Linked DNA regions of Microbispora sp. ZYX-F-249. The protein of the gene in region 1 binds, or shares a complex with, the protein of each later gene. Links are inferred from orthologs where the notes say so. Each region holds a gene or a part of one and is shown on either strand. Other genes may lie near its edges.

Region 1 (5,781 bases):
ATCCCCGTCGAGATCACCATCTTCGAAGACCGCACCTTCACCTTCATCACGAAGACGCCGCCCGCGCCCGAGCTGATCAAGAAGGCCGCCGGTCTGCAGAAGGGCAGCGCGAACCCGCACAAGGACAAGGTGGGCAAGCTGACCCGCGAGCAGCTTCGCCAGATCGCCGAGACCAAGATGCAGGACCTCAACGCCAACGACGTCGAGGCCGCCGAGAAGATCATCGCCGGCACCGCCCGCTCCATGGGCATCACCATCGCCGACTGAGAATCTCCGCGAGGGCTCGTAAGCGCCCGAGGCGCCGCGCCGCACGCGCGGCAATCCAACGCTGTGGGAGGGCCGAAGCGCCGGCCCGGACCACGATCTCCACGAGGAGCACGAAGTGAAGCGCAGCAAGAACTGGAAGAACGCGGCGGCCGAGGTCGACCGCGCGGCCCTGTACAACCCGCTCGACGGCGTACGGCTGGCCAAGAAGACCGCGACCACGAAGTTCGACGCGACCGTCGAGGTCGCCCTGCGGCTGGGCGTCGACCCCCGCAAGGCCGACCAGATGGTCCGCGGCACCGTCAACCTCCCGCACGGCACCGGCAAGACCGCCCGGGTCCTGGTCTTCGCGACCGGTGACCGTGCCGAGGAGGCCCGCGCGGCGGGCGCCGACATCGTCGGCTCCGACGAGCTGATCGACGAGGTGTCCAAGGGCCGTCTCGACTTCGACGCGGTCGTCGCCACCCCGGACCTGATGGGCAAGGTCGGTCGCCTGGGCCGCGTGCTCGGCCCCCGCGGCCTCATGCCGAACCCGAAGACCGGCACCGTCACGCCCGACGTGGCCAAGGCCGTCACCGACATCAAGGGCGGAAAGATCGAGTTCCGGGTCGACCGGCACGCGAACCTGCACTTCATCATCGGCAAGGCGTCCTTCGACGACCGTCAGCTCGTGGAGAACTACGCCGCGGCGCTGGACGAGGTCCTGCGTCTCAAGCCGTCGGCGGCCAAGGGCCGTTACCTCAAGAAGGTCACCTTCACCACGTCCATGGGCCCGGGCATCCCGGTCGACCCCAACGTGACGCGGGCGATGACCGCCGAGATCGACGCCTGAGCCGTCGCTCCGGCCGGTACGACGACGGAAGCCCCCGCCCTTCTCGGGCGGGGGCTTCCGCGCGTCTTGGGCGGATCACGAGCTTTCGTGCGTCTCTCCATGATCAGACGGCGAATAAACTTCGGGCGTGACCGAAGAGCGCAGGGATCCCGTCGATCACATCCTTGACCAGTGGAAACGCGAGCGGCCCGACCTGGACCTGTCGGCCATGGGGGTCTTCGGCCGCCTCGCCCTGGTGACCCGGGTGGTCGAGGGCAGGGTCGAGGAGGTCTTCAACCGGCACGGCCTGCGCTCGGGAGACTTCGACGTGCTGGCCGCGCTACGCCGTTCCGGCCCGCCGTACACGCTGATCCCGTCCGAGCTGTCGGACATGGTGATGATGTCGCGCGCCGGCATGACCAGCCGGCTCGACCGGCTGGAGGCCGCCGGGCTGATCGAGCGCAGTCTCGACCCGGCCGATCGGCGCAGCTTCAAGGTCACCCTTTCTGAGAAGGGGCGTGAGGTGATCGACGCGGCCCTCGCCGACCACGCGGCGAACCTCGCCCGGCTCGCGTCGGGGCTGTCCTCGCGGGAGGCCGCCACGCTGGACCGGTTGCTGCGCGACCTGCTCACGTCGCTGGCCTGACACACCTGCCGGCTCATCGGCGTACGCCGCGGCGCCGGACAGCCGCGCTGGCACGGGTGGCGGTGATGTCGCGGGTGATGTGCAGGGATTGTGCAGGGCTGATGGCGGTTCATCCCGAGGTGGCGCACCCGGTGCGTTAGGCGCATAGGGTCAAGGGCAGGTAAAGGGGGAAACCGAAGGGATGGACACAATGCGACGACTACTGGTGGCCGCCGGAGCGGTGGCCGCGATCACGGTCGCGGGATGCGGGACGACCGCGACTCCGTCTCTCCAGAACGCGCAGCTCTCGGCGGCCGAGGTCATCCAGCAGACCGCACAGAAGGCCGACGGGGTCAACACCTATGCCGCGGACCTCGTGGTCAACGTGACCGACGCCAAGGGCGGTCAGGGCGGGGTCGTCCAGGGGACGATGCTCTACCAGAAGACCCCGCAGATCGCCTCCGACATCAACCTCACCCAGCTGTCGTTCAACGGGCAGAACGTGCCCGGCGGCGTGCGGGTGATCCTCCAGGGCGACGTGGCGTACGTGAAGCTCGACATGCTCAAGACCCTGGTGGGCGCCACCAAGCCGTGGATCAGGCTCGACCTGAAGCAGCTCGGCTCGCAGGCCGGCGTGAACGTCGACCAGTTCCTCGGCCAGGCCCAGCAGTTCGACCTGAAGACGAGCGCCGCTCTGCTGACCGCGTCCAAGGACGTGAAGTCCGTCGGCAGCGAGCAGGTCGGCGGCGTGGAGACGACCCACTACTCGGGCACGTTCCCGGTCGACGAGGCGGTCAAGCAGCTTCCCGAGGAGCAGCGCGGGCGTCTGCAGGGTGAGCTCGCGAGCGCCAAGGACGTCAAGTTCGACGCGTGGATCGACGCCCAGGGCCTGCCCCGCAAGGTCGAGCTGAGCGGCGGCAAGCCGGACGCCGGGACGTTCAAGGCCACCGCGATGTTCAAGTCGTTCAACGAGCCGGTCTCGATCGAGGCGCCGGCCGCCGACCAGGTGGGCGAACTGCCGAAGACGCTGCCGCAGCCGTCCGGCCTCGGCGGCTGATTTGGCGTCCAGCCGGTTGACAACGTAGTCTGTCTCCTGCCGAAGACCGCCGGTCGTCGCTGGGCCTACAGCCCGGCGACCGAAGGATCCACGTTGAGTGGACGGCCCGCGTAGGTGTGGAGACGCTTGAGGACGTTCGACGTCCGTCCAAGCCCCGTGCGCCTGCGCCGGGGCTTGTCTGTTTTCCGAGGGCCTTCGCCGGCGGCACATCTGGAAGGAGGCCCATGGCGAAGGCGGAGAAGAGCGTCGCGATCGCCGAGCTCAAGAGTGAGTTCGAGGGATCCAGCGCCGCCGTTCTGACCGAATACCGCGGTCTCACCGTCGCTCAGCTCAAGCAGCTGCGCGTTTCTCTCGGTGGGAATGCGAAGTTCGCCGTGGCGAAGAACACGCTCACCAAGATCGCGGCCAACAACGCCGGGATCACCGCCCTGGACGACCTGTTCCAGGGCCCGACCGCCATCGCGTTCGTCAAGGGCGACGTCGTGGAGGCGGCCAAGGGTCTGCGTGACTTCGCCAAGGCCAACCCCCTCCTGGTGATCAAGGGCGGCGTCGTCGACGGCAAGTCGATGACCCCCGACGAGATCACGAAGCTTGCCGACCTTGAGTCCCGTGAGGTGCTCCTCGCGAAGCTGGCCGGTGCGCTGAAGGCCAAGCAGTCCCAGGCTGCCGCCACCTTCGCCGCGCTGCCCACCACCATGGCTCGACTGGCCGAGGCTCTGCGCGCCAAGCGCGAAGAGGCCGGTGAGTAGGTCCGCGCAGCGGACGGGGGGAAGCGCGCACCGCGGTCCCTTTTCACTTTTTTGCTAGATCCACTGGAGGAACACATCATGGCGAAGCTCAGCACCGACGAGCTGCTCGAGACCTTCAAGGAGATGACCCTCCTTGAGCTGTCCGAGTTCGTGAAGGTCTTCGAGGAGACCTTCGACGTCAAGGCCGCCGCTCCGGTCGCCGTCGCCGCCGCCCCGGCCGCCGGTGGCGCCGGTGGCGCTGCCGAGGAGGCCGAGGAGCAGGACGAGTTCGACGTCATCCTCGAGGCCGCCGGCGACAAGAAGATCCAGGTCATCAAGGAGATCCGCGCCCTGACGAGCCTGGGCCTCAAGGAGGCCAAGGACCTCGTGGACGGCGCTCCGAAGCCGGTCTTCGACGGCAAGGTCAACAAGGAGCAGGCCGAGAAGGCGAAGGCTGCCCTCGAGGGCGCCGGCGCCACCGTCACCGTCAAGTAAGACGGTCGCGCAACACGCTTCACCGAAGGGGCGGGTCCATCCAGGTGCCGGATGGGACCGCCCCTTTCGCATGTCCGGAAGTCGCCTGCGATCCAGACCCTTATGAGCAGGCCGGGCCCGTTGCCCTATCGTGCGGACATAGGATCCGCGCGACATGATCGGGCCGAGGCCACCGGTGCTCAGGAGGTGCGGGGATGCGGCGAGCGCTGACCGTCGGGCTCGTCCTCCTGGTGGCCGTGTCGGCCCTGGCGGTCCTGCGGCTCGTCCGGGCCCGTACGGAGGCCCTGGCGGCGGAACAGGACCGCGAGATGGCCGTGAGGGCCGCCGCGGCGCACGCCGTGAGCCTCATGTCCATCGACCACCGCCGCATCGACGACGACATCAAGCGCGCGCTGGCCACCTCCACGGGTCCCGAGCGGGCACGGTACGCGGCCGGGCAGGCGGCGCTGAGGGACGCCACGCTGAAGAACAAGGCCGTCCAGACGGGTGTCCTGCGGGCCTCCGCGCTCGCCTCCCTCGACGGCGACCGGCGTACGGCGCAGGTGCTGATCGTCGGCGACGCGGTGATCCACTGGGAGGACGGCAGGAAGGCCCCTCCGGAGGAGCGCTTCTTCCGCTGGCGTATGGACGTCACGAACGCCTCGGGTCTGTGGCTGGTCTCCCGCGCGGAGCTGGTGCAGTGAGGCGCCTCCTGGTGTCGCTGACGGCCCTCGTGGCGGCCGGGCTGGCCGTCGCCGCCGTGTGGCTGTTTCTCGACCTGCGCCGGCTCCAGGCGGCCGAGACGGCCTCCCATGAGGCCCTGGCGGCCGCCCGATCCTACGCCCCCGACATGCTGTCGTACGACTACCGTACGATCGACCGGGACATGCTGAGGGCGGGCGCGCACGCCACCGGGCAGCTGGCGGAGCACTACCGGACGCTCGCGGCGACACTCGGCCCGCGGGCGCGTGAGCGGCGGACGGTCCAGCACGCCGTCGTGGCCGCCGCCGGCGTGGAGTCGGCGACGCCGGGAGAGGTCCGGGTGCTGCTGTTCGTGAACATGGTCACGGCACGCTCGGGCCCGGGTCAGGAGGAGCCGAAGCAGCAGGTCAGCCAGGGGAGAGCGCGCCTGGTCATGGTGACGCAGGGCGACGGCTGGAGAGCCTCCCGGCTGTCCACGCTGCTGGGTGACACGCCCGTCCCCTAGGCCCGTGGCTAAATTGTTAGCAAAGAAGACGTTTAGGCCGGGGCTAGGGCTGGGTATCCAGGGCATGGCGGCGTCGACCCACGGTCAGCGTTGGCCCGTTCGAGTGACTGAGCGTTACCCGTCTCCGGTCCCGGGTAGGGACTGGGTCCCGGCGCTCGCTCGGTCCCAAGGGCGGGAAAAACCCAGCGTGACGCCCGTAGGTTAGGCGAAATGTCGGCTCTCGGGCTTGACGTTTCGGCGCTGACGGGTGATGCTGCCACCAACGTGGAGCGCAGAGCGATAGCGGAGTGGACAGGTGTATGCCGATCGGCTACACTGCCCCTTTGCGCTGCCCTTTGACGACCGTCTCTCTGAGTAACTCTTAGTCCTGGTCGTCTGGCGTGCGTGTAGTCAGTCCGCGAGCCCTCGGAAGGACATCTGTTGGCAGCCTCGCGCAACGCCTCCGCCGTACCCGCCGGTCCCCGTACCGTGTCGTTCGCACGTATCGAGGAGCCGCTCGAAGTACCCGACCTTCTCGCCCTGCAGACCGAGTCCTTCGATTGGCTGCTCGGTAACGAGAGATGGAAGGGCCGGGTTGAGGCGGCTCGCCAGGCCGGGCGCAAGGACGTCCCGGCC
Region 2 (3,152 bases), on another replicon or contig:
TTCTCGGCGGAGACGCCCAGCCAGGCCGGGACGGTCTTGTCGCCGGCGGTCGCGCGGGCCACCTCGTACGGAAGCAGGTTGCGCGACTTCTCGCGGACCTCGATGATGTCGTGCTCGCGGACGCGGTACGACGGGATGTCGACCTTCTTGCCGTTCACGAGGAAGTGGCCGTGGCGCACCTGCTGGCGGGCCGCGTCACGCGACTCGGCGAAGCCGGCGCGGTAGACCACGTTGTCGAGACGGCTCTCCAGGATCTGGAGGAGGTTCTCACCGGTCTTGCCCGCCTTGCGGTTGGCTTCCTCGTAGTAGTTGTGGAACTGCTTCTCGAGGACGCCGTAGATGCGGCGGGTCTTCTGCTTCTCACGGAGCTGGAGCTGGTACTCCGACTCCTTCGGACGGCCGCGGCCGTGCTCACCCGGCGGGTACGGGCGGATCTCGATGGGGCACTTGGCGGACTCGCACTTCTTGCCCTTGAGGAAGAGCTTGGTCTTCTCACGGCGGCAGAGCTTGCAGTCCGGACCCGTGTAACGAGCCATTTCTCTCTACTCTCCTGAGCTCAGACGCGACGGCGCTTGGGCGGACGGCAGCCGTTGTGCGGGACCGGGGTCACGTCCTGGATGGACCCGACCTCGAGGCCGGTCGCCTGCAGCGAACGGATCGCGGTCTCACGGCCGGAGCCGGGGCCCTTGACGAAGACGTCGACCTTCCGCATGCCGTGCTCCATGGCGCGGCGGGCGGCGTTCTCGGCAGCCATCTGGGCGGCGAACGGGGTGGACTTACGGGAGCCCTTGAACCCGACGTGGCCGGCGCTGGCCCAGGAGATCACGTTCCCGTTCGGGTCGGTGATCGAAACGATGGTGTTGTTGAACGTGCTCTTGATGTGGGCGTGCCCGTGAGCGACGTTCTTCTTTTCCTTGCGGCGCACCTTCTTCGGTGCGCCCTGGCGGCTCTTCGGCGGCATTTAAGCGCTATCTCCTGGCAGTGGCTGCTAAGGACTACTTCTTGCCCGGCTTCTTCTTGCCGGCGACGGTCTTCTTCTTACCCTTGCGGGTGCGCGCGTTCGTCTGCGTCCGCTGACCGTGGACAGGCAGCCCCTTGCGGTGCCGGATGCCCTGGTAGCAGCCGATCTCGATCTTGCGTCGGATGTCGGCCTGAATCTCGCGGCGGAGGTCGCCCTCGATCTTGTAGTTCGCCTCGATGAAGTCACGCATCGGGACGAGCTCGGCGTCCGTGAGCTGGTGGACGCGCAGATCGGGGCTGATGCCGGTCGCGTCAAGGATCTCCTTGGCGCGGGTGCGGCCGATTCCGAAAACATAGGTGAGAGCGATCTCCAGCCGCTTGTCGCGGGGGAGGTCGACGCCAACCAGGCGGGCCATGGTCGGGCATTCTCCTTCAATGTGGCGGAGGTCTTGCGCCGCACTTCCCCTCCCATGCCCGGGCGAGGGCCCCGGCCTCCGACCGGGGGTCTCCCGCGTGGTACGGCTTGCGCCGCCTGCGCGGGTGTGTGACGCGATTTCGTTGTTCCGGCCCTCACGCGGCTCGAGCCCGCCACATGGGCGGACTCAGCAGGGGCCTGGTGGCGACGTACTGAGAGCTGGGCTCAGCCCTGGCGCTGCTTGTGGCGCAGGTTGTCGCAGATCACCATGACACGACCGTGCCGGCGAATCACCTTGCACTTGTCGCAGATCTTCTTGACGCTCGGCTTGACCTTCATAGTCCTTATTCGTTCCGCATACGGCCCGTCCCGCTGGCGGGGTGGGCTACTTGTACCGGTAGACGATCCGTCCGCGACTGAGGTCGTAGGGGCTCAGCTCCACGACCACCCTGTCGTCGGGCAGGATCCTGATGTAGTGCATCCGCATCCGCCCGCTGATGTGGGCCAGGACCTTGTGACCGTTGTCGAGCTGCACCCGGAACATGGCGTTCGGGAGCGACTCAATAACAGTGCCCTCAATCTCGATGGCGCCGTCTTTCTTGGCCATGGCCCTCGCGTTTCACAGATCGGATCGTCAGAGGCTTCGGAACACTAAGCAGCCGCGACCTTCGGGGCGCTTTCAGAGAGCGGCGACCAGCCAGGCCGCCTAGGCGCAAAGGTCATAGTGAACCGACAAAGGAGTGTACGACAACCCGGGCCGAATTGCGAAACGACGGCAGGGGTCCCGACACAACCAGATCACAGGGTACCCCCGGCGAAGGCCGGTGGCCAATCCCACGCCGGCGGGGATCGCGTGGTGGAGGGGAGACCGCCACACCCGCCCGCCCGGCACCGCCGAAATGCCGGGACGGGGCGGATGTGGCCTCATCACCGCGGGGGCACGGCCCGAGTGGTGCCGTACGTCGCGACACCGGACATCTACCCGCCCGCGGCTCCCGCGACGGCGGCTCTCAGGTAAAGAACGCTCAGGAGTCGCGCCGCTGGGACTGTCCGCCCGTGCCGGAGATCGTGTTGATGAGAAGGACGACCCCCCAGGGGCCCATCACCCACAGCGGCCACGGATAGACGAAATGGCCTGAGCCGATGAAGGCGAGGAGCCAGAAGAGCCAGGTCATGGCGCTGACCCCCGCCCACGCGGTCCAAGCGGACCTCAGGCTGCGCGCCTTGTCGTCAGGCCGGACCGGGCGGGCCCCTTGCGCGGGCTCGACGGCGGCCGGCAGGCGGTGCAGGTCGATGCCGGGCAGGTCGGAGGTGAGCCTGGCCAGTTCCCCGTACGTACGGCTCTGGTAGACCTGCTCCAGCCGCTCGTTGAACTCGTCGAGGGTGAGCCTGCCCTCGGCCACGTGCTCGCGCAGCGCCGCGGCGACCCGGTCACGGTCACCGTCCGAGGCCCGCATCTCCGGCGCTGCCGCCATCATCATCTCCCGGCTGTTCGAGCGATATGACCATTATGGTGCAGGCGCCGCCAGGACGGGCGGAGCCGTCAGGACGTCTCCCCCACCTCGGCCCCGGCGCCCCCGAAGCGGGAGGCGCCTCCGTCGAGCGCGGTGAGGACCAGCGGGCCGTTCTCCGTCACCGCGACGCTGTGCTCGAAGTGGGCGGACGCGCGGCCGTCGAGGGTGACGACCGTCCAGTCGTCGGCCAGCACCTTGGTGCGGTCGGTGCCGAGGTTCACCATCGGCTCGACCGCGAAGCACATGCCCACCTCGAAGCGGGG

The links. Proteins that work in one complex are often made in the same cells at the same time.
Region 2: rplL (region 1) and rpmJ share a complex: the UniProt entries of both Escherichia coli proteins name them as parts of the 50S ribosomal subunit. The link is inferred for Microbispora sp. ZYX-F-249 from one-to-one orthologs.

The regions. Positions count from the first base shown.
Region 1 is NZ_JBDJAW010000016.1:176,788-182,568, forward strand. Bases 2,488-5,282 are described here. They hold rplL (50S ribosomal protein L7/L12), read left to right. Parts: upstream 2,488-3,584; coding sequence 3,585-3,980; downstream 3,981-5,282. Other genes in these bases: AAH991_RS20845 (SCO4651 family lipoprotein), read left to right, coding at 2,488-2,757; rplJ (50S ribosomal protein L10), read left to right, coding at 2,982-3,506; AAH991_RS20860 (Rv1363c family protein), read left to right, coding at 4,175-4,663; AAH991_RS20865 (hypothetical protein), read left to right, coding at 4,660-5,166. Outside these bases: rplK (50S ribosomal protein L11), read left to right, coding at 1-267; rplA (50S ribosomal protein L1), read left to right, coding at 383-1,096; AAH991_RS20840 (MarR family winged helix-turn-helix transcriptional regulator), read left to right, coding at 1,224-1,721; more of AAH991_RS20845, read left to right, coding at 1,912-2,487. UniProt on the Escherichia coli protein: The binding site for several of the GTPase factors involved in protein synthesis (IF-2, EF-Tu, EF-G and RF3). Is thus essential for accurate translation.
Region 2 is NZ_JBDJAW010000006.1:268,143-271,294, forward strand. Bases 158-3,152 are described here. They hold rpmJ (50S ribosomal protein L36), read right to left. Parts: upstream 1,715-3,152; coding sequence 1,601-1,714; downstream 158-1,600. Other genes in these bases: rpsD (30S ribosomal protein S4), read right to left, coding at 158-536; rpsK (30S ribosomal protein S11), read right to left, coding at 557-961; rpsM (30S ribosomal protein S13), read right to left, coding at 996-1,376; infA (translation initiation factor IF-1), read right to left, coding at 1,761-1,982; AAH991_RS10815 (DUF1707 SHOCT-like domain-containing protein), read right to left, coding at 2,401-2,856. Also shown: more of rpsD, read right to left, coding at 1-157. UniProt on the Escherichia coli protein: One of the last ribosomal proteins to be assembled in the 50S subunit, it contacts a number of helices in the 23S rRNA, acting as molecular glue.